4 regions of the Streptomyces sp. CA-135486 genome follow, and region 2 is predicted to be linked to each of the others. Evidence: riboswitches for the same ligand, from Rfam matches in the RefSeq annotation. Region 2 holds a riboswitch; each other region holds the start of a gene.
What was found. Region 2 has a riboswitch for cyclic di-AMP ahead of ACQEVG_RS03190 (transglycosylase family protein). Riboswitches for the same ligand answer to the same signal wherever they lie in the genome.

Region 1: it holds a riboswitch for cyclic di-AMP, as region 2 does, so the genes downstream of both, ACQEVG_RS33300 (M23 family metallopeptidase) here and ACQEVG_RS03190 (transglycosylase family protein) in region 2, are expected to answer to the same signal.
Region 3: it holds a riboswitch for cyclic di-AMP, as region 2 does, so the genes downstream of both, ACQEVG_RS00940 (M23 family metallopeptidase) here and ACQEVG_RS03190 (transglycosylase family protein) in region 2, are expected to answer to the same signal.
Region 4: it holds a riboswitch for cyclic di-AMP, as region 2 does, so the genes downstream of both, ACQEVG_RS13825 (C40 family peptidase) here and ACQEVG_RS03190 (transglycosylase family protein) in region 2, are expected to answer to the same signal.

Annotation. Positions count from the first base shown of each region.
Region 1 covers NZ_JBNJMM010000002.1:2,999,012-3,004,708, reverse strand. The annotation lists gene ACQEVG_RS33310 (carbohydrate kinase family protein) at 1-922, shown strand, start outside; gene ACQEVG_RS33305 (SGNH/GDSL hydrolase family protein) at 972-1,763, opposite strand; gene ACQEVG_RS33300 (M23 family metallopeptidase) at 1,926-2,870, opposite strand; cyclic di-AMP (ydaO/yuaA leader) riboswitch at 2,873-3,032, opposite strand; gene ACQEVG_RS33295 (alpha-galactosidase) at 3,419-5,509, opposite strand; gene ACQEVG_RS33290 (tyrosine-protein phosphatase) at 5,691-5,697, shown strand, end outside.
Region 2 covers NZ_JBNJMM010000001.1:690,198-695,894, reverse strand. The annotation lists gene ACQEVG_RS03200 (FtsB family cell division protein) at 1-355, opposite strand, end outside; gene eno (phosphopyruvate hydratase) at 501-1,787, opposite strand; gene ACQEVG_RS03190 (transglycosylase family protein) at 2,175-2,843, opposite strand; cyclic di-AMP (ydaO/yuaA leader) riboswitch at 2,847-3,018, opposite strand; gene ACQEVG_RS03185 (transglycosylase family protein) at 3,284-4,171, opposite strand; gene ACQEVG_RS03180 (cytochrome P450 family protein) at 4,284-5,543, opposite strand; gene ACQEVG_RS03175 (nucleoside triphosphate pyrophosphohydrolase) at 5,604-5,697, opposite strand, start outside.
Region 3 covers NZ_JBNJMM010000001.1:171,473-177,169, forward strand. The annotation lists gene ACQEVG_RS00915 (RNA polymerase sigma factor) at 1-141, shown strand, start outside; gene ACQEVG_RS00920 (TfoX/Sxy family protein) at 157-486, opposite strand; gene ACQEVG_RS00925 (hypothetical protein) at 568-798, shown strand; tRNA gene ACQEVG_RS00930 (tRNA-Met) at 834-907, shown strand; gene ACQEVG_RS00935 (PP2C family protein-serine/threonine phosphatase) at 1,078-2,223, shown strand; cyclic di-AMP (ydaO/yuaA leader) riboswitch at 2,468-2,624, shown strand; gene ACQEVG_RS00940 (M23 family metallopeptidase) at 2,636-3,688, shown strand; partial or broken gene ACQEVG_RS00945 (aldo/keto reductase) at 3,827-4,033, shown strand; gene ACQEVG_RS00950 (PrsW family intramembrane metalloprotease) at 4,125-5,462, opposite strand; gene trmB (tRNA (guanosine(46)-N7)-methyltransferase TrmB) at 5,533-5,697, opposite strand, start outside.
Region 4 covers NZ_JBNJMM010000001.1:3,049,881-3,055,577, forward strand. The annotation lists gene ACQEVG_RS13800 (DUF397 domain-containing protein) at 1-86, opposite strand, end outside; gene ACQEVG_RS13805 (helix-turn-helix domain-containing protein) at 99-956, opposite strand; gene ACQEVG_RS13810 (ATP-binding protein) at 1,180-1,611, shown strand; gene ACQEVG_RS13815 (LysR family transcriptional regulator) at 1,745-2,656, opposite strand; gene ACQEVG_RS13820 (LysE family translocator) at 2,761-3,390, shown strand; gene ACQEVG_RS13825 (C40 family peptidase) at 3,506-3,982, opposite strand; cyclic di-AMP (ydaO/yuaA leader) riboswitch at 3,986-4,148, opposite strand; gene ACQEVG_RS13830 (hypothetical protein) at 4,486-4,806, opposite strand; gene ACQEVG_RS13835 (ATP-dependent Clp protease proteolytic subunit) at 4,814-5,449, opposite strand; gene ACQEVG_RS13840 (lamin tail domain-containing protein) at 5,630-5,697, opposite strand, start outside.

The DNA of each region.
Region 1 (5,697 bases), on a different contig from region 2:
GGAACAGCAGACCGATCAACTCCCTTACAACACACACGATGTACTGGTCGTCGGTGGCAGCGGCGTGGACACGGTCGTCCGCGTGGACTCGCTGCCCGTCCCGCTCGCGGACTCCGTCGGCGTAGGCCCGATCCGCGAATGGCCCGGCCACACCGGCGGCAATGTGGCCCTCGGCTGCCGGGCACTCGGACTGAATGTCACCCTGCTCGACTACGTCGGCGACGACTGGCCCGGTCAGCAGGTCCGGGAACGGCTCGCGGCCGGCGGGGTGGCCTTCGAGCCGCTGCTCTCCCCGGCCGGGACCCGGCGAGCGGTCAATCTCGTCGACCCCGCGGGCCGCCGGATGTCCTTCTACGACGGCCGCGATCCGGCGGACCTGCGGATGCCGCGCGAGGTCTACCTCCCCCATCTGCGGCGAGCCCGCCATGTCCATCTCTCGATCGTGAACTTCGCCCGGTTCCTCTATGACGACATCGAGGAGCTGGGCACCCCGGTCTCCACCGATCTGCACGACTGGGACGGACTGGCCGACCACCAAAGGGAGTTCGCGCTCCGCTCGGACCTGGTCTTCCTCAGCGCGGCGGGCGCGGGTGAGCGGATCGCGTCGGTGATGCGGGAGATCCTGCGCGACGGACGGGCCCAGGCGGTGATAGCGACGGCGGGCGCCGGGGGCTCCTACCTCCTCACCCGCGACGGTGGCAGCACCCCGCGCCCCGTCCCCGCGGCGGTGCCACCGGGTCCGGTCGTGGACTCCAACGGTGCCGGCGACGCGTATGTCTGCGGCTTTCTCTACGGGCGCCTCGCGGGCCGGGACCTGGAGGACTGCGCCCGGCTCGGCGCGCTGGCGGGCGCCCATGCCTGTACGGGCGAGGGCAGTACGGCGCTGATCAGCCCGGCCGGACTCCACTCGGACCGGGTCTGAAGAGCGGCCGGGGTGGCGGGTGCATCACGGCACCCGCACCCCGACACCGCTACAGAGGCAGCAGATTGGGGCGCTTGGCCTCGACATGGTCGCCGGAGCTCTCGCCGCGCAGTCGCCGCCCGATCCATGGCACCAGATGCGTGCGCGCCCACTGGATGTCGTCCCGGCGCACCTCCAGGGGGCCGCGCGGCGGCTGCGGCGGCCACGGCTGGTCCGGGTCGGCGGGCACCTCGATGCCGAGCACCTGGGCGGCGCGCAGCGCGACCCTGGTGTGTCCCTCGGGCGAGAGATGCAGCCGGTCGGCGTCCCAAGCACGCCTGTCCTGGACGGACTTGAGCGACCAGAGGTCCAGCACGGGGCAGTCGTAACGGTCGGCGATGGCCCGGACATGCGCGGTGTACGTGGCGATCCTGCCGCGCAGATGGCGCAGTACCGGCACGTCGCGCGTGTCGAAGCCGGTGGTCACCATGACCGTGCCGACGGCTCCGGTGAGCTCGGCGACGGCCCGCTCGAAGCGCTCGGCCACGTCGTCCGGGTCGGTGCCCGGCCGGATGATGTCATTGCCGCCGGCGCAGAACGTCACGAGATCCGGGGCGAGTTCCTTGGCCCTCGGCACCTGTTCCGCCACGATCTGGTCGAGGAGACGGCCGCGTACGGCGAGATTGGCGTACCTGAAGGTGTGCTCCGGCATCCGGTCGCCGAGCAGGACCGCGAACCGGTCCGCCCAGCCGACGTACGTCCCGTCGGGGCCCGGGTCTCCGACCCCTTCGGTGAAGCTGTCACCGATAGCCGCGTACGACCCGAATGCGCCACTGGTCTTGTCTCTCGAATCGTCTGCCACGAGCCCATATCTTTCCCTCACGGATGTGACCTACGCGACCGTAAGGAGGGGTTGACGAGGGGTGATCTATACCACCGGTCAAGTTTCGCCCAACCCGGAATACGCCGAATCCCCTCGCGCCGCTGGGGGATTCGGCACGAGGGGATCGGCTGGACCGGTGGATCAGATCGAGACGCCGTGCTGGCGCAGGTACGCCAGCGGGTCGACGTCCGAGCCGTAGCTCGGGCCGGTACGGATCTCGAAGTGCAGGTGCGGACCGGTGGAGTTGCCGGTGGAGCCGGACAGGCCGATCTGCTGGCCGCCGCTCACGCTCTGGCCGGAGGAGACGGCGAGCGAGGAGAGGTGGGCGTACTGCGAATAGCTGCCGTCGCCGTGCTGGATGACGACCTCGTTGCCGTACGCGCCGCTCCAGCCCGCGGAGACGACGGTGCCCGGACCGACGGCCTTGACCGTGGTACCGGTGGAGGCGGCGAAGTCGACACCGGTGTGGTAGCCGCTGGACCACATGGAGCCGGCGAGGTGGTACGGAGTGATGACGGTCGCGCCGCTGACCGGGGCCGTGAAGCCGGAGCCGCTGGTCTGCGAGGCGCTCGCCGAGTCACCGGAGGAGGACTGCGCGGAGGCCTTCGAGGCGGAGTCCTGGGCGTCACCGGACGAGGACTTTGCCTGGCGCTCCGGGCGCGGCTTCGACTCGTCGTGGGCCTTCGCCTTCGACTTCCCGCCGAGGGTGAGCTTCAGGCCCGGGTGGATCAGCGAGGGGTCGTCGCCGACCTGCTTGCGGTTGTCCTCGTACAGCTTCTTCCAGCCGCCGCGGACATGGTGCTCGTCGGCGATCTTGGAGAGATAGTCACCGGCGACGACGCGGTAGGTGGTGGGGGCGGCCTGCTCCTTGGCCAGCGGGGCCGCGGCGGCGGCAGTCGGCACCTGGGAGGTGGCGGCGGTCACCGCCGTGTGGGAGGTCGCGGCGGGCGCGGTCTTGCCGGCCGCGTGGGCGCCTGAGGCACCCATCAGCGGAAGGGCGATGGCGGCGCCACCCGTACCGGCGGCGACGAATCCGCGGGTGATCGGGCTGGTCCTGGGACGGCGGTGCTTACCCTTTCCGGGCATGGCGCATTCCTCTCCGGCGCCTGCGAGGTGAGCTGTCGGGTTCGGGCTGGAGATGCCCGGTCGCGGAAAAATGCACGACTTAACCCCAAGCCGTCCCGGATGTCCGGAATCGGCATACTTCTTGGGTCCCCCGCTCCTGCCACGCGTGGGTGGGTTTCGAATTCCGGTCGGCGGCAGGATTAGGCGGTCCGTCCGGATTGACGGTGACGCTAAACGAGCCGGATCAAAAGGAACAAGCCACCGCTTTCGCCGATCATGGGCCACCGTGACATCAAGGGGAAATTTCCCGTCACCCTCCGTGGACCCGGGAACCGCAACTCTCCAGCCGGTAAGGGAATTCACTCCCCGCGCGCCGCCACGGACCGTCACGAATATGATCCTGCTCACGGGTCGTACCCCATCTCCCTTGAAGACGGGGCACGTTATACCGAATCATCCAATTCGGACAGAAGCGTCATTTAATGACGATGACTCTCACTTACCCCCACATTGCTGCTTTTGCCGGAGGAAATTCCACCGCGCTGCGTCCGGTCCCGCCGCGAGTCGCCTCAGCGGCGGCGCAGCCTGATCACGGTGGCGTCCAGGTCGCCCTTCAGTCCGGTGTGCAGTCCGTGGTGCAGCAGCACGGACCCGCGGTGTACGGCGCCGGTGTCCACGCACTCGTAGCCGGCCGCCGGGTCGACGCCGCGCAGCCGCAGCCGCGGCGGCTGCTCTCCGTAGTGCTGCGCCTGCAGCCAGACGAGTACGACGGTCTCGTCGCCGCGGATGTACTGCACGGCGCTGAGCCCGCCCTCGGGCGCCCTGAGCCGGTACAGCTCGCCGTGCTGCACCAGCGGCCGGATCTGCTTGTAGAGCTCCACCCAGCCGCGCGCCTCGGCAAGCTCCTCCTCGCTCCACTCGGTGAGGTCGCCGCCGACCCCGAGCACACCGGCCATCGCGCTGACGAAGCGGAAGCGAAGCGTGCTGACGCGGCCATTGAGCTGGACATTGGGGCTGTCGGTGACCCAGGCAGCCATGACCCGCGCCGGGTGCAGCTGAGTGAAGCCCTGCTGGATCGCGAGCCGGTCCAGCGGATCGGTGTTGTCCGAGGTCCACACCTGGTCGGTGCGGGAGAGGATGCCGAGGTCGATCCGGCCGCCGCCGCCCGAGCAGGACTCGAAGGCGACGGACGGATGGGCGGCGCGCAGCCGGTCGATGAGCGCGTACAGCGCGTGCACATGCGCGACCCACAGCTTCTGCGGGTACGGTTCGCCGGGCCAGCCCGCGTCCGTGAAGCAGCGGTTGAAGTCCCATTTCACATAGTCGACGGGCGCGCTCGAGAGCAGCCCGTCCAGCCGCTCCCAGAGGTACTCCTGTACGTCCTCGCGGGCGAGGTTCAGCACAAGCTGGTTGCGGAACTCGGTCCTGGCACGGCCGGGGTGGTGCTGCACCCAGTCGGGGTGCGCACGGTAGAGATCGCTGTCGGCGTTGACCATTTCCGGCTCGACCCAGATCCCGAACTGCATCCCCAGTGCATGCACTTCGTCGGCAAGCGGCTTGAGCCCCTCGGGAAAGCGTTCGGCGTTGGGGCTCCAGTCGCCGAGTCCCGCACGGTCGCTGGTGCGCTGCCCGAACCAGGCGTCGTCCACGACGAACAGCTCGACGCCCATCGCTGCGGCCCGGCGCGCGAGCTCCCGCTGCTGCTGTTCGGAGACTTCGAAGCCGGTGGCCTCCCAGGAGTTGTAGAGGACCGGGCGGTCGGTCGCCGCGTCGGGGATGATGTGCGCCAGCTGCCAGGCGTGCCAGGCGCGGCTGGCTCCGCCGAAGCCGCCGTCGCTCCACAGCCCGGCGAAGACGGGCGAGGTGTACGACTGGCCCGGCGCGAGCCGCAGCAGTCCTGAGTCGTCGTAGCCCGCGCCGCCGGTGATCTGTACCAGTCCGTCGGGCAGCTGCTGTACGCAGATCCGCCATGATCCGGACCAGCCGAGCGCGCAGCCGTAGACCTCACCCTGCTCCTCGGTGGCCCCTTCGGCATCGAGTGCGACCCACGGCAGGTGCTGGTGCCCGGTGTGTCCGCGGCGGCTGCTCAGCACCTTCTCGCCGTAGGTGAGCTCGGAGCGTACGAGCAGCGACTCGGCCGCCCACCGGCCGTGCAGTTGGCTGAGCCGCCAGCGCTCGCGCTGCGGCAGCGTCCAGACGGCGGCGTCGGCCCGCAGCAGCTCCAGGCCGGACCCTTCACTCATATGGGTGACGGTGACCCAGCGCTCGATGACGTCGGAGTCGTCTCGCATGCGGTGGTGCAACGTGAGGCCCAGGCCGTGCACGGCGTCGGTGAAGCGGAGCCGCACTTCGTCGCCGTCCACGGCGGCGTCGGCGAAGGTCCACTCGGTGCCACGCACCTCGGGTGTCCGTACGGAGAGCGCCGGACGGACGAAGCGTGGACCGCCTTCGACCGGGTATTCCTCGTGCCCGTCGAGCTGAGATTCGAATGGCCGGTACGGGGGCGGGCCCTGGGCCGCGAGTGCCTCCGCGTCGGCGGCCGAGATACGGGGCCCCCAGTGGAGATGAACCAATTCATCACTATTGGTGAGGTTCAGTGCATAACTGCTCGTCGGTCCGGAGAGGACCCATGTACGCCCGTTGCTAACACTCTCGATCATCCCGACCCCTCAGATCCTCACAGGTCCGCACAGGCCCGAACATCATCCGACGGGATGCTCCGCCTGTGCAAGGCCCTTGCGGGGACGGCGAAGATGATTGCCCGATAAAGCAGTGTCGTATCGTCGGGATCGCGCCCTCGTCGGCGAGCAGCGCCGACGGCAGTGACTTCAGGAGCCCTTGGTGACGC
Region 2 (5,697 bases):
TCTCGCCCGGCAGCACCAGATGCAGATGCTCGCGGGCGAGGCGCTGGATGTACTTGTCGTCCTGGAGGCGCGCCTTCTCGTCCCGGAGCCGTTCGACCTGCTGCCGGGCGTCCGCCATCCGGCGCTGCTGGTCGCTGATGTCGGCGCGCTGGGACACGTACTGCCGCATCGGATACGCGAGCGCGACGACCAGCGAGCAGACCACCAGTGCCAGAAAGGCCGCGCGGCCGGTGAGCCGGGAGCGGCGGGCCTGGCGGCGGCTCTGCGAACGGTAGACGCGAGCGGCGGTCTGTTCGCCGAGCAGTCGCAGCCGTGTCGCGGTGGAGAACCGGTCCTGGTCCCCTTTGCGTGCCATGATCTCGCCTCCCCGTTACGCGCGTACGTCCCCGGACACGGTACGGGACCGCGACCGGGGACGTATGCAGGCGGGAGCCTCAGCCCCGCACGGGCGTCAGCCCCTTTGGGGCATCAGCCTTTGGGGCATCAGCGCCTTACGGGCCTCAGCCCTTGAAGCGCGGGAACGCCGAGCGGCCCGCGTACACCGCCGCGTCGTCGAGGATCTCCTCGATGCGCAGCAGCTGGTTGTACTTGGCGACGCGCTCGGAGCGGGCCGGGGCACCGGTCTTGATCTGGCCGCAGTTGGTGGCGACGGCGAGGTCGGCGATGGTGACGTCCTCGGTCTCGCCGGAGCGGTGGGACATCATGCACTTGAAGCCGTTGCGCTGGGCGAGCTCCACGGCGTCCAGGGTCTCGGTCAGCGAACCGATCTGGTTGACCTTGACGAGCAGAGCGTTCGCGGCGCCGTCCTCGATACCGCGGGCCAGGCGCTCCGGGTTGGTGACGAAGAGGTCGTCGCCGACGATCTGGACCTTGGTGCCCAGCTTGTCCGTGAGGACCTTCCAGCCGGCCCAGTCGTCCTCGAAGAGCGGGTCCTCGATGGAGACGAGCGGGTAGGCCGCCACGAGCTCCTCGTAGTACTCGGTCATCTCGGCGGCCGAGCGGGACTTGCCCTCGAACTCGTAGAGGCCGTCCTTGTAGAACTCGGACGCGGCGACGTCGAGCGCCAGCGCGATGTCCTTGCCCGGGGCGTAACCGGCCTGCTTGATGGCCTCGAGGATGAGGTCCAGGGCGGCGCGGTTGGAGTCCAGGTTCGGCGCGAAGCCGCCCTCGTCGCCGAGGCCGGTGGAGAGGCCCTTGGTCTTCAGGACGGACTTGAGGGTGTGGTAGACCTCGGCGCCCCAGCGCAGAGCCTCGGAGAAGGACTCGGCGCCGATCGGCGCGATCATGAACTCCTGGATGTCCACGTTGGAGTCGGCGTGCGAGCCGCCGTTCAGGATGTTCATCATCGGAACGGGCAGCAGGTGCGCGTTCGGGCCGCCGAGGTAGCGGAACAGCGGCAGGTCGGAGGCCTCGGAGGCGGCGTGCGCCACGGCGAGGGAGACGCCGAGGATGGCGTTGGCGCCGAGGGAGGACTTGTCCGGGGTGGCGTCCAGGTCGAACATCGCCTGGTCGATCAGGCGCTGCTCGGTGGCGTCGTAGCCGACGAGCTCCGGGCCGATCTGCTCGATGACGGCGAGGACGGCCTTCTCCACGCCCTTGCCCTGGTAGCGGTTCTGGTCACCGTCGCGGAGCTCAAGAGCCTCGAACGCACCGGTGGAGGCGCCGGACGGAACAGCAGCACGACCCGTGCTGCCGTCGTCGAGGCCAACCTCGACCTCGACCGTGGGGTTGCCTCGGGAGTCCAGGATTTCCCGGGCTACGACGACGTCGATGGACGGCACGAGCATCTCCTTCTGGGATGTGACGCTTGAAGTGCAGGGTCTCTTTGGCCTTGCGACATGAGCCTAACCGGCTCCAGGGCTGTGGCCAGCCGATGCCCGCCCGCTGGGACAAAAAAGGGCCTCAAGGCTCGCGACAGGGGACAAAGGGGTACGAGATCTACCTGCGGGTAACAGTCTGCGGCCGCAAGTGGGGGTGACAGACAGAACCCCGGCCCGGCGCGTACGGGGGAAAACGCGCCGAGCCGGGGTGGCTGGGGGGACGGGGGTCCCCCGCTTCCGGTGGGCCGCCGGGTCCACCGGATCCGGGGGCCGGATGTCCGGTCCCGGACGACTGATGTCAGAAGTCCGGGGGCGGGGCCGGCTCAGGTCGAGCTGCCGGCCCGGATCCTCGGGTCAGCTCAGGTGGAGCTGCTGGCCCGGGTAGATCACATCGGCGTCGCTGATGATGTCCTTGTTCAGCTCGAACAGCTTCGTCCAGCCGCCCTTGACCTTCTCGGCCTGGGCGATCTTGCCGAGCGTGTCGCCGGCCTTGACCTTGTACTCGCCGTCGCCCTTCTTGAAACCCGTGGCCTTGGCGGCGGGCTTCGGGGCGGCGGGGCGCGCGGAGCGGGTGGTGGGGGCCTCGGCGCGCTTCGGGGCGGGCTTCGCCTGCTGCGTGGTGCCGGAGTCGGCGGAGCCGCCGTCGTACGAGGCGTTGGACAGGCCCACACCGCAGTTCGGCCATGCGCCCTTGCCCTGGCCCGCGAGGACCTTCTCGGCGACGGCTATCTGCTGCTCCTTGGAGGCCAGGTCGGCGCGCGAGGCGTAGGAGGTGCCACCGAAGGCGGCCCAGGTGGAGTTGGTGAACTGCAGGCCACCGTAGAAGCCGTTGCCGGTGTTGATGGACCAGTTGCCGCCGGACTCGCACTGGGCGACCTGGTCCCACTCGGCGGCGGTGGCGGCGGAGGCCGAGGTCGCGCCCAGCAGCGGGACCGCGACGGCGGCGCTGGTAACGCCGGCGAGCGTGGCGATGCGAGTGGTCTTCGACGGGCGGCGGTGCTTGCCCTTGCTGGAAAACAGCATGGAACGTCTCCTCACCGACGCCTACGAGGTGAGCTGTCGGGTTCGGGCCTGTGAGTTGCCCGGTCGTGCGTCCTAGCGCGCGACTTCACCCCTAGCCGGTTGGTGACCACCTCTCAGTGGCCGGGGCCGGCGCTTACCTTGGGTCCCCCGCTCCTGCCTTCGGCGCTCTACGCGACGACTGCTCCCCCCGACCGACGGCAGGATTCGGCGTGACGGTCAGTGGTGCCCGCGATGGCGAGCGGTCAGACCGTAAACACACCTCTCCCCGATGTTCAAAAGATGAACATCGGGGAGAAATCGCCCATCTCGCCTCTCCGGTAACACTCGTTTCCGCAGGTAGCGGGCGGAATGAGCGATTCCGCCCGACGAGTCATGCCAGTTGGGACAAAGAGACTCATGTCTCACTTGCGCAGACTCGGACATAAGCCCGCGAACTGCCGCTACTTCGCGTCCAGATCGAGGCTCTGGCCAGGAAGGATGAGGTCGGGGTTGTCGCCCACGGTCTGCCGGTTCGCCTCATAGAGCGCGGTCCAGCCGCCGGACAGGTTCTCCTTGTTGACGATCGCGGACAGGCTGTCGCCGGTCTGGACGGTGTACTCGCCCTGCGCGACGTCCGAAGTATCACTCTTGTCCGCTTCGGCGCGAGCCGGGCCGTCACTTCGCGAGGCATGACGCCCCGCTTCGCGCGTGTTGTCTGTATTGCCCGACTCGGTCTCTTCCGGGGCGGACTCCCCGCGGTGCTTGCCGCTTCCGCTGTCGGCGCCCGCGTCCGCACTCGGGGAGGCATCGGGCGTCGCCGGCGCCGTAGCGTCCGCGGACGGTTCGGCGGACGGCTCGGCAGCCGGCTCCGCGGTCTCGGACGGCGCGGTCGACTTCGCCGACGTATCCGGCGCCGCCGGGGCGCTCTGCCCGGGCAGGGGCAGGACGCCCGGATCCACGCCGGTCGCGGCGCCGTCGTTCTCCAGCCCCGCGATCGCCGCGCAGCCGGGCCAGGCCGCCGGGCCCTGCGCCTCCAGGACCTTCTCCGCCACCGCGATCTGCTGGGAACGGCTGGCGAGATCGGCGCGCTCCGCGTACGCGGAGCCGCCGAAGCTCTGCCAGGTCTCCTGCGAGAACTGCAGCCCGCCGTAGAAACCGTTGCCGAGGTCCGCGCTCCAGATGCCGCCGCTCTCGCACTCCGCGACCCGGTCCCACATGGAGGCGTCGGCGGCGGAGGCCGAACCGGCACCGAGGAGGGGGATCGCGATGGCCGATCCGGTCACACCTGCCGCGACGACGATGGCCGGAGCCTGACGGGGTCGGCGGTGTCGACCATTACCGGAGAGCATGCGGTTGCCTTTCGCGTGACTGCCGAGACGGCAGTGAAAGTAGCCGCATACGAAGGCATGTCACAAGTCGATGCAGCGGAGATCACGTGAAAGTCACAGTCTTGACAGATCGTCAGATCTGTCGAGCTGTGAACTCAACGGGCAGGGTGCGCAATCCACGCATAATGAGCCCCCCACGCCACCGCAAATCGGCTGGATCGCCCGCAAGCCGCAAGTCCGGCATTCTCCTGAGCAGTGTGGCGAGCGCGGTCTGCCCCTCGAGGCGGGCGAGCGGCGCACCGAGGCAGTAGTGGATGCCGTGCCCGTATCCCAGATGCTTGTTGTCGCGCCGCGACAGGTCGAGGGTGTCCGGTTCGGCGAACCGCTCCGGGTCCCGGTCCGCGGCCGCGAGCACGACGAGTACGGGATCTCCCGCCGCGATCTGCTGGCCGCCGATGGCGAGCGGCTCGGTGGCGAACCGCCAGGTCGCGAGCTCCACGGGCCCGTCGTACCGCAGCAGTTCCTCGACCCCGGTCTCCAGCAGACCGGTCTCACCCGCGTCGAGTGAGGCCTGGAGCCTGTGGCGCTGGTCCGGGTTGCACAGCAGGGCGTACACCCCGTTGCCGATGAGATTGACCGTCGTCTCGAAACCCGCGAAGAGAAGAATGAAGGCCATCGCGGCGGCTTCGTTCTCGGTGAGGTGCTCGCCGTGGTCGCTGGCGTGGATGAGGCCCGAGATGAGGTCATCACCCGGATTCTCCCGTTTGCGGTGGATGAGTTCGGCGAGATAACCGCGCATCTTCTTCACGGAACGGGCCACGCCCCCGCGCGGCCCACCGCCGTGCCGGATCATCATCCCCGCCCAGTCACGGAAGTCGTCCTGGTCCTCGCGCGGGACGCCGAGCATGTCGCAGATGGCGTAGATGGGAAGTGGGAACGCGAACTCATGAATGAGGTCCGCGGTCCCCTTCTCCACGCTGTGCTGATTTTCGAGGATCGTGTCAATGAGACGGTCCGTCAACTCCTGCACCCGCGGCGCGAATTCGGCTACCCGGCGCGGGGTGAACGCCTTCGACACGAGTCGACGCAGCCGGGTGTGGTCGGGCGGGTCGATGTTCAGCAGATGCGTCATCAGCTCTGCCTTGCGCTCGCCCGGGATGCCCGTTCTGCCCTTGGCGTGCGCGGGCTCGTCATGATGTGCGGGGTTCTTCGAAAGCCGCTGGTCGGCAAGCGCCTGCCGCGCGTCTCCGTACCGGGTCACCAGCCACGCCTCGACCCCGCTGGGCAGCCGGGTGCGGTGCACGGGGGCGTGCTCGCGCAGCCAGGCGTAGGCCGGGTAGGGGTCGGTGGCGAACTCCCAGGTGAAGAGTTCCGGTGCGGGTGTGTTGCTCACTCCTCGACGTTATCGGGCTGCCCGTCGAGCGCCTTCCCGGCACCGGGGCACCACAAGGTACTAACCGGCGTGCCGCTCAACGGCCCGGATCGCATCCCGGTAGGCCCGGGCAGCAGCCCGCAGCGCGGCCTCCGGGTCGGTGCCGGACGCCTCG
Region 3 (5,697 bases), 520 kb from region 2:
GATGCCGTACGCGCGCATTTGCTGGAGAAGGCGGGGGATACGGAAGGGGCGCGCGCCGCCTATCAGTTGGCGGCCCAGCGCACCCTGAGCGTGCCGGAGATCCGGTACCTCCAGATGCGCGCCGCGCGGCTGCTTCCCTGAGGGGGCTGCCAGGGGCTACTTCGGCGGCAGGCTCCCCGCGTACGCATGGCCCTCGTCGATCCACGTACACAGCGCGCCGTCGTCCGCGATCCCGGCCGCGCCGACCGTCACCCAGCCGCGCATCGGCCGGCTGCTGAAGTCGAAGAGCCGTGCGCCGGTCCTGGCCAGGGCGGCATCCGTCGCCTCCGGCCCGACGCGGACGATCAGCTCGTCCCCGATGACACCGAAGGCCATGTTCCCGCGGTACAGAAACGCCAGGCCGCCGAACATGTGCTTCTCGGCGATGCCGGGATGCGGCCCGATGTGGTCGCGGACGCGCTGAGCGAGTCTCTCGTCGTATGCCATGGCTGCCTCCCGTCCCAGTGTCGATCCACTGCGGCGGTCCCGCGACCAGAGGTCACGCAAGGGCGTGGAGGGCGCCTGAACTTGAGTTGCACTCGCCTTGCCTCCGCCGCCGCGTTCACCGTTGCCGCCGCCGTCGGTGCCACCCTTGTTCCGCTGACGGCCCATGCGGCACCGGTGGGCTCCGGCACACCGCTCATCATCGAGCTCGGCGCCCCCGCGCCGGCCGGCGACGACGCCGGGCACCGGGATCAGACGCCGGACACCGAGTGGAACAGCTGCTGCGTGGCTGTTCCACTCGGACAATGGAGTTGATCTTGCTCCCAATGGCGTAAGGTTGTGTTCACCGACGCGGGGTGGAGCAGCTCGGTAGCTCGCTGGGCTCATAACCCAGAGGTCGCAGGTTCAAATCCTGTCCCCGCTACTGAAAACAGTGGCCCGGCACTCGACGAGAGTGCCGGGCCACTGTCGTGTCCGCCCGCCGGTGTTTCGCCCGGTTGGCCGACGGTGAGTCGCCGCGCGGCGCGGCTCCGGCCAGCCTGGGAAGGGCGCGGTACCTTCCGCAGCCTGGGCGGACTGGGCAGGAGATCACTCGTGGGGTACCGAGGACAGCACGGCGGCATCAGCGCTCGCAGCTTTGTCCGTGCGCTGCCTACGCTGTTGATCATCGGTGGTGTCATCTTCGATCTCTCCACCCCGTCCGAGTTCACCGCGTCCCCCCTCTTCGCGGCCGCCCCGCTGATCGCGGCCCCCTTCTTCTCCTGGCTCACCACCCTGCTCACGGGTGTCGCGGCCGTCGCCGCGGTGGTCGGTCTGCACATGTACAACGACACCCTGGACAGTGTCTCGGCCAACACCGAGCTGTTCACCGTGGTCACCGTCGCCGGGCTCGCGCTCATCATCAACCGGGTCGTACGGCTCAGCGGCGAGCGCCTCGCCTCCGCCCGCGTCATCGCCGAGACCGCGCAGCGCGCCGTGCTGCCCACGCCCGCCGAACGGATCGGCGGGCTGCAGGTCGCCGCTCGGTACGAGGCGGCGCAGGCGGACGCCTTCATCGGCGGTGATCTCTTCGCCGTGCAGGACACTCCGTACGGGGTACGCCTGGTGGTCGGCGACGTACGGGGCAAGGGGATGGAGGCGGTCGAGGCGGTGGCCGTGGTGATCGGCGCGTTCCGGGAGGCGGCCGAGCAGGAGGCCACGCTCGAAGGGGTCGCCAAGCGCCTGGAGCGTGCCCTCGCGCGCGAGGGCACACGGCGGGACAGCCTGGAGATCTTCGAGGAGTTCACCACGGCAGTGATCGCCGAGATCCCGCGCCGCGACGAGATGGTGCGTGTGGTGAACCGGGGCCATCCGGAACCGCTGGTGCTGTACGCCGACGGGGAGGTGCACGCGCTTGTGCCGACCGAGGCCGCGCTGCCGCTGGGCATGGGCGAGCTGAGCGGATGGCCGGACAGCGCGGACTCGTTTCCGCTGCCCGCCGGGGCGACGCTGCTCCTCTACACGGACGGCCTTTCCGAGGCGCGCAACGCGGACGGCGTCTTCTACGACCCGGCCGTGCAGCTCGACGGCCGGCTCTTTCCCGGGCCCGAGGAGCTGCTGGACGCGCTCGTCGACGATGTACGACGGCATACCGGTGGCGGCTTGACGGACGACCTGGCTCTGCTGGCGGTCAGCCGTCCCGCGAAGGGGCAGCCGGGCCGCCGCAGGACCGTGCCTGTGGTCCGAGCGAAGACTCAGTGAGGGCGGCCGCCGGACCTGCACTGTGCGTAGTCGAAGTGCACCTCTCCGCACAACAGATGAATCACCGTCAGGTGAGGGTGTGAGGGAAGAGGTGATCAAGTCGCCCGTATCCGGCCGCTTGTGTCCCGTTAAGTCCGTGACGAACTCGTTAACGATCACCCGGAACAGCTTGGAATACGGCCCTGGCGTCTATTAACGTTCGATAACGCAGCGCGGTCGTCCCAGCCGTCGCAAGAGACGGCACCGTGCGCACGCGCCGAATCCCGCAAGGGAACCGGGGAACCACCAATTGGGGTGAATCGGGCATCTTTTGCCGCTCTTTTCCGCGGCCGAAGCGCTCGTAGGAGACCTTCCTGCTCCGAACCCGTCAGCTAACCCGGTAGGCGAGAAGGAAGGAAAGGAGTACGCCTCAGTGGCGTCCAACACCCCTGCCCCAGAAGCACCCTTCAGGCCCGACTTCTTCAGCGGCGAAGAGGGGGCGGAGCGGGCGTGGGAGGAATGGAACCCCACCGAGGACTCCGTTCGTCCGGTGCGCGGACGGCACCGTGTCGTCAAGCAGCGCGGCGGTCTCGCCCGCAGCTCCACGGTGCTCGGCGTCGGCGTGATCGCCGCGGTCGGCGCGGGCGGCATGGCCACCGCGCAGGGCAAGCCGCCGGTCTCCATATCGCTCCCCGACTCGATCGCGGACAACCTGCCCGACGCCAAGTCCCTTCCTGGCGTGAGCTCCTTCCTGTCCGACGACTCCTCGGACGACGACGCCGGCAACACCTCCCCGCTCACGGCGGTGGCGCTCGCCTCGGACACGGGCTCCAAGACCGCTGCCGATGGCGCGGCAGGCGCGGGTGAGGCGCTGCGCGCCCGCATCCTCCAGCAGGCCGAGCAGCAGCAGGCGGAGGCGGACGCCGAGGCGAAGTCGGCCGCGGAGAAGCTCGCGGCCGAGAAGGCCGCGGCGGAGGCGAGGAAGCAGCAGACCGCGGCGGAGGCCAAGGCCGAGGCGGAGAAGCTCGCGGCCGAGAAGGCCGCGGCGGCCAAGGCGGAGGCCGCGCGCCTTGCCAAGCTCGCCGCGAGCTATTCGCTGCCCACCTCCTCGTACACGATCACCTCCACCTTCGGCGAAGCCGGCTCCATGTGGTCCTCGGGCTACCACACCGGCCTGGACTTCGCCGCGCCGACGGGCACGCCGCTCAAGGCGGTCCACAGCGGCACCGTCAAGTCGGCGGGCTGGTCCGGCTCTTACGGCTACCGCACGGTGCTGGAGCTCGATGACGGCACGGAGATCTGGTACGCCCACCAGTCCTCGATCTCGGTCAGCGCCGGCCAGAAGGTGGTGACGGGCGAGACGATCGGCCGCGTGGGTGCGACCGGCAATGTGACCGGCCCGCATCTGCACCTGGAGGTCCACACGGCGGGCGGGACGGGCATCGACCCGATGACCTGGCTGCGCGACAAGGGCCTCACCGTCTGACGTTCCGCACGGCTCTGCGCCCCTCGCGTCCTTCGGCGCGTGGGGCGCTGTCGCGCGCCGCGCTCCCCCGTACGCGGCGGCGGCCCTGCGGGAGGTGCGGTGTGGAATAGGTCGCACCGTACGGCCGTTGATCAACCCATGACTTCTCTCCGTACGCTTGGGCCGTCCGATCTCGCCGTCTTCCCGCTCGCCCTCGGCGGCAACGTCTTCGGCTGGACCGCCGACCAGGCACAGTCCTTCGCCGTGCTCGACGCGTACGCCGCTGCCGGAGGCAACTTCGTCGACACCGCCGACGCCTACTCGGCATGGGCGCCGGGCAACGAGGGCGGCGAGTCCGAGACCGTCAGCTGGAGCTGACGGCCGAGGAGGTGGCCGAGCTGACGGCGGCGTCGGCGTAGCCCCGCTCGGCGGCTGCTGTCAGCCGGCCGGACAGGGCCTAGCCATTGCGGTACGGGTTGTAGCCGCCGTAGTCGCGGTACGGCGGCGGCGTGAGCACCCGGCCCGTCGCCTGCGCCGCGTATGTCAGCGCGGGACCCGCGACGTGCTTGCGCTGCCAGAGGTGGTGCAGCAGCTCCTGCTCGCGCTCCACGAAGTCCGGGCCCGCCGCGCCGCGGTGGGCCCGGTGGCGCAGAAAGGCCAGAGTCGTCGCGAACCGCTCGTACTCCGCAACGGCGTGCGCGGCGGCCGGTCCGTGCGTCCGCCGGGCGACGTCGCGCGCCATCGACCGGGCCCGCATCGAGGACAGGGCGCGCGGTTCGGCCGTCATCAGCCAGCCGGCGGCGGCGTACGCGGGCAGCTCCGTCGATATGGTGCGCAGCTCGCGCTGCCTCGTCCAGATCGTCAGCCAGGTCAGCAGCCCGAAGGCGGGGACCATGAACGCGCCGTACACGGCGTAGAAGCCGAAGGGGCCGAAGAGCGACGACGAGCCGTTCCACAGGGCGTGCATGCACATCGCGAGGGCGAGGCCGAGCAGCGGCAGCGCGATCCGGCGTATCTTCTGGCGTTGCGCGGCCAGCGCGGCGGCGCCGAACCCGATGCCGGTCAGCACGGTGAAGAGCGGATGCGCGAACGGCGACATGACGACGCGTACGAAGAAGGTCGCCGCGGTCACCGAAGCGAGGCCGGATGTGCCTATCTCCTGGTCCTCGCCGAAGGCGTTGCCCAGGTAGAGGATGTTCTCGGTGAAGGCGAAGCCGGTCGCGGTGAAGCCGGCCACCACCACGCCGTCGACGATCCCGGTGAAGTCACGTCTGCGGAAGATGAAGAGGAGCAGGATCGCGGCGGCCTTCGCGCTCTCCTCGACGATCGGGGCTATGACCGTCGCGCCGATGGTGTCCGCGCTCGCCGGGTCGGCGGTGGCCGTCGCTATCCAGCGGGTCGCGAAGGAGTTCGCGATGATGGCGACGAGGGCGGCGGCGAACGCGCCCCAGGAGAACGCGAAGAGGAGGTTCTTCCAGGGGCCCGGTTCGACCCGGTCCAGCCAGCGGAAGGCCGCGGTGAGGAGCGGGACGGGCAGCGTCGCGAGGCCGAGACCGACCACAAAGCCATGGGTGCCGGTCTGTTCGCGTACGAGCGCGAGGATGAAGAGGGCCGAGAGGGCGAGAAGGGTGATCAGCACCCCTGCCCGGACGGTCTTGCTGTGCCAGAGCCAGGAGGCCCGGCGCGGCTTGTAGCGCCAGCGGGCACGCTCCGGCACGGCGCTGAACAGCGGCTGCTGCTCGAACGCCGGGACCGCCGGATGCGGTGGATGCTGATGCGGGGACGACTCGGACACCCAACGACCCTAACGAGGGGCACTGACACCTGGCGACGTGCCCGTGGCTCTTCCGGGGCGCTACCGAGGGTTACGCGGGAGCCGGCGGGCGGCGGAACAGCAGGTCGTGCACCCTGTGGCCCTTGTCCAGGCCCTGTCCCTCGAATCGGGTCAGTGGCCGGAAAGCGGGGCGCGGGGCGTAGCCGCCGTCCTCCTGGGTGTTCTCGAAGTCCGGGTGCGTGGAGAGCACTTCGAG
Region 4 (5,697 bases), 2.4 Mb from region 2:
CGGGCCGCCTCGACGCAGTTGTTCATCCCCGTGCTGCGGCTGCTGCGCCGCCACCGTAATGCGTCGTGCGTGAGGCAATCGGACATGGGGGTGCCTCCCTATGCGCTGTCACTGATCCGGGCGATGAGATCCAATGAGTCCGCTGGTGACAGGGCGCGCGCCTGCATGATCTGGAAGGCGGCGCCGTACACCTCAAGGTCTTCTTTCCGCTCGAGGTAGAGGCTACTCGTCAAATGGTCGAGAACAACCACATCCAGATCAGAAGTGTTCGGAAATGAGAAGTTAACGAAAGGGCTCGTGAGCCCCGCATAGCCGCCGACCGAGAACGGCAGTACCTGGAGGTGCACATGGGGCAGTTGTGCCGTCTCTGCCAGCGACCGCAGTTGCTCCCGCATCACCCGGCCGCCGCCCACCTCGCGACGTAGCGCCGCCTCGTCGAGCACCGCGCTCAGTTCCAGGGGCTTGTCGCCCCACAGCACCGACTGACGCGTGATCCGCACGTCCACCAGCGAGTTGACGGTCGCCGCGGACAACTCCTCCAGGGCCGCACGGGTCACCGCACGCGCGTAGTCCGGCGTCTGCAGCAGTCCGGGCACGACCGAGGTCTCCAGCGTGCGCGCCGCGCAGGCCTGGGCCTCCAGAGAAATGAAGTCCCGGTACTCGGGCGGGATCAGCCCGCGGTATGCGTGCCACCAGCCGCTGCCCGCGCCGTCGGCCGCGTCCGCCAAGGTTTCGAGCAGCACACGCAGTTGAGGGTCGGCGACTTCGTACACATTCAGCAGCAGGGTCACATCCGCGGCCTTGACCCCGCTGGCGCCGGTCTCGATCCGGCTCACCTTCGACTGGTGCCAGCCGGCCGGCCCGCCGGCGTCCCTGCTGGTGAGACCGGCGTCCAGGCGCAACTTCCGCAGCTCCTCGCCGAGCTTGCGGCGGCGCACCGCGGGGACGTGCCGCATCTCGTGCTCCCTTCCGCGTCGATCAAAGCGAGAGGTGCGTCCAAATACGGTCTCGCGTAGCAGAGTTCACCGCTTTGAGCGACAGATATATGCATATCCTGGTGGATCCTCACCACCGACGGCGTGTTCAGTGGCACTCTGGCGCGAAGCACAATCCGTGGCCGTCCTCGCAATTCCGCTATGAGTCGGAGCCCGGCCCCGGTGGGAAAGGGACAGCTTCGCCATGGCAGATCACCAAGAAGCATCCGTCACTCTGCCGAGCGATCCCGCCTCGGTCTCCGCGGCCCGGCGGTACGCCACCCACGTCGTTTCCGAATGGGGCCTGCCGGATGAGACCGACGTCGTCGACACCGTCCGGCTGATCGTCTCCGAACTCGCCACCAACGCCGTCCAGCACACCTTCGGCCAGTCGCCGACCTTCACCGTTGACCTCCGTCTGGAGCGCGACGAGGAACTGCGCATCGGCGTGACCGACAGCCACCCGCGCTGGCCGCAGCGGCTGCCTGCCGCCGTCCGCCAGGACAACGGCCGCGGCATGGTCATCATCCGCAGCCTGACCGCGGAGTGCGGGGGACACCTCTCCGTCACTCCGACTGCGGACGGCGGCAAGACCGTTTGGATCGCCCTGCCGTGGACCGTGCCCGTGCAGAGCTGATCACGGCGTTGGCCGGTCGAGGACCGGCAGCGAGCCCGATGGCCTGATCGGGTGCCGACGCGGCGCTCCCGGCTCCGCCGATCGAGGACGCAGGGTGGGGCGCACGGCCGGCCCGGCCCTCTCGGCCCGGCCGTCAGCTTCCCGCGCGGCCGAACGCGCCGCGCAGCAGAGCCCGCAGTGACTCGGCCGCCGGGCCCGACTCCTCGCCACGGTGCGCCACCGAGATCGTCCGCCGGAACCCCGCCGACTCCAACTGACGTACGCCCAGCGGTGTCGCGGCCATCGCGGCGACCATCTCGGGCACCACCGCCACCCCGAGCCCCGCGCTGACCAGCGCGCACACCAGGGCATAGCCGGGTGACTCGCACACCACGGCCGGAGTTGCCCCGGCCCGTGCCAGGGCTGACTCCACACCTTTGCGGGGCGGGTGCGAGGGAGCGCTGCTGATCAGCGGCTGCCCGGCAAGATCGGCCACCGGCAGCCGGCCCGAGCCGCCCGCCAGCGCATGCCCGGGGGCCGTCACCAGGACCAACTCCTCGACCAGCAGGGGCTCCAGGATCACACCGGCGGGCGGCGGCGCAGGCTCGGCCGGTTCGTACGCATGCGTGAGCGCCAGATCCACCTCGCCGGCCGCGACCGCCAGGACCCCGGCCGGTGGTTCGTACTCCGCGACGGTGAGTTCCACATCGGGATGCGCCCTGCGGAACGCGCTCAGCACCGGGGGCAGCAGGTGGACGCCGACGGTCGTGAAGGTGCCGACCCGCAGCCGCCCTCCGGAGAGTTCGGACAGCCGGGACAGCTCATGACGCGCCCGGTCCATCTCGTCCAGCACCCGGCGGGCACGCCCTGCCAGCAGCTCGCCCGCGGCGGTCAGCCGCGCCCCGCGATGGTGCCGCACCAGCAGTACCGCGCCGGCCTCGCGCTCCAGCTTGGCCAGCTGCTGGGAGAGCGCGGGCGCGGTGTAGCCGAGGCGAGCGGCGGCGCGGGTGATCGAACCGGCCTCGGCGACCGCCACCAGGGCCGCCAGCCGTGTCGGGTCGTACATGCCACTCCCTCCTGCCGGCTCCTGCCAGGCTTAAGCATCGCTTTAGGCAGACCCAGAAGGTTGCAAGTACACGTTAAAGCCTGCGACGGGCCACGATGGTCGGCATGGACGCACAACTGGTCGCCTTTACCGGGGTCGCCGCGGGCATGGTCGCCATGCCGGGCGCGGACTTCACCGTCGTCGTACGCAATGCGCTCGCCTCCCGGCGCGCGGGCGTGGCCTGCGCTGCCGGCGTGGCCGGGGGGCTGCTCGTGCACACCGCGCTGGCCGTCGCGGGACTCGCCGCCGTCCTGGTCGCGGTCCCGGTGCTGTACCGCACGCTCCAGATCGCGGGCGGGGCCTATGTGCTCTACCTGGGTGTACGGGCGGTGCGCTCGGCGCTGCGTCCGGCGCTCGCCGTGCCGGATCCGGCGGGCGAAGCGGCCGGCGGCATGGGCCGGAGTCTGCGGCAGGGGTTCCTCACGAACGTCCTCAATCCGAAGGCCCCGGTCCTGTTCCTCAGCCTGCTCCCGCAGTTCGTGCCGGACGGTGCGCCGGTGCTGCCGCGGACTCTGCTGCTCGCCACGATCGTCGTCGTACTGGCTCTGCTCTGGTTCCCCGCGGTGGCGCTGCTGGTGGACCGCCTGGGGCAGTGGCTGCGCCGGCCGCGCACCACACGGGCCGTGGAAGGCGTCACCGGCGGGGCGCTCACCGCGCTCGGTGTGACTCTGCTGGCGGAGCCGCCGGCGCACTGACGCCGGGCGCTGGGCGCCGGGCGCCGGACCCGGACCCGGACGCGGTTCCGGTGCGGTCCCCGTGCGCCGACCGCCGGTGATGAGCGGCGATCGGCGCACCATCAGTCAACGGGCGTCAGCGCACCCGGCCGTACCAGACCTTCTTGCTCCAGATCTTCTCCAGTTTCACCCAGGATCCGGTCTTCGGCGAGTGCCAGATCTTGTTGCGGCCGGCGTAGATCCCCACGTGGTAGACGCTGCTGCCGGAGTGGAAGAAGACCAGGTCTCCCTGCTGCCGGGAGGAGGCCGAGATGTGGCGGGTCTTGTTGTACTGCTGCTGGGCCGTGCGTGGGAGCTTCTTGCCCGCCTTCTTGTACGAATAGAGCGTCAGCCCTGAGCAGTCGAACCGGCGGGGACCCGAGGCGCCGTACTTGTACGGCGCGCCCTTCTTCGAGGCGGCAACCTGCAGTGCCTTGCTCGCGTGGGTCGTAGCTGCGTATGCCTCTGTGGCTCCTCCCGGCGCCAGCAGCGAGCCGCCGACGGCGGCGAGGGTGAGGGCCGATACGGCGCCCGCCCGGCCCATCAGAAACGGGACATGAATCTGCGCAGTCATGCGCAACCCTTCGTCAGCCGCCTGTGAAGGGTGACCTGTCGGGTTCGGACGGACGAAGATGCCCGGCCGCGGCTGCGGCTTCACCCCAAGGGACTGCCGGCTTCCCGGCTGCCCCGTCGTGCTGGGTCCTCCACTCCTGCCGATGCACTCCTGTCGACCAGTCATCCGGAGCGGCGGCAGGACTCGGCGTCCGCCCGGACCGCCCCGCCGCGGTGGCGGGGGCTTGTCGTCCCAGGGATCTTGACCCAACTCATGCCGGATTTCCGAACTGAAACGGCAGTTTGTGAGCTTTACCACCACTCACCTGTTCGGGTGGACAGGGAAGTTTCGAGGGGTGGCAGGGGACGCCTGAGGACCCTTGCACCAGCGGTGGAATAAGTCATTCCGCCAAATCGGTAGCCGCGGTGCGCAAGTTGTCCGTAGGGCTTCGGGAGACAGTGATTACGTCGAATGGGGGAGGGTGACCAGTACCCTGATGGCCGTAGGCGGATGCGGTGAATTCGTCAACTCAGCGCTGCGGGCGGCATCGTCACCCGGTGCGCCCGGCGTTCACCGTCGAGGGCTCTGAGCGCCTCGGCCAGCGTCGTCGCATGGATCTCGCTCTCGCCGCGCATATGCATCAGCGTCAGGGCGTCCTTGAGCGCGTTGGCCCGGCCGGCCAGGGCCTGTGCCGCGCGGAGCGCTCCATAGGTGTGCGTGGCGCGCGCCGGGTTGATCCGCCCCAGCAGATCGAGCACTTCGAGGTAGCTGTCGATGAACTCGCCCTCGGCGCGGGTCAGCGCGGGCAGCGGCGGCAGCTCGGGAGGCAGCTCGGGAGGCAGCATCGGGCGCTCACCTCGAACCGCGGGACGACAGTGACGTCTTGCGGTTCTTGAGCACATGGTCCACCAGCCCGTACGCCTTGGCCTCGACGGCGTCGAAGATCGTGTCGCGCTCCAGGTCGGCGGCGATCCGCTGCGAGGTCTGGCCGGTGTGGCGCACGAGCATCCGAGCGAGTTGGGCGCGCAGTCGGAGCAATTCCTGGGCCTGGATCTCCAGATCGGAGGGCTGACCCTGCAACGGCTCCTCGAACGCGGGCTGCTGGACGACGATCCGCGAGCCGGGCAGTGCCATCCGCTTGCCGGGGGCGCCGGCGGCGAGCAGCAGGGCTGCGGTCGACGCGGCCTGCCCGAGGCAGGTCGTCGCCACGTCGCAGGTGACCACCTGCATCGTGTCGTAGATCGCGGACATGGCGCTCAGCGAGCCGCCGGGGGAGTTGATGTAGAGGGAGATGTCGCGGTCGGGAGCGGCGTATTCGAGATGCAGGAACTGTGCGATCACATCGTTCGCGGCGGTGTCGTCGACGACGGTGCCCAGGAAGATGATCCGCTCGTCGAGCAGCTTCGAGTAGGGGTCGAGAGTGCGGGATCCCGCGCTGGTGCGCTCGGTGAACTCGGGCAGGACATGGCGGGCGGCAGGGCGGTTCATGACGTACCTCTCCTCGTGCTCCTCGTGCGCTGGCCTGTAAAAAATGTACAGGACGTACAGATCAATGGCCGGATGCAGGAACGGATGCTCGCTGAGGGCGAACGTGCGCCGGCTGCACCACCGGCGCCGTGGCATGACAACGCCCCCGCTGCCCAGGCAGCGGGGGCGGAGGTCAGGCGGTCAGCACAATTTGTAGTCGGCCCTGGTGGAGTTGTACGAGCAGGTGTCGACCCTGGCGCCCGTCGACT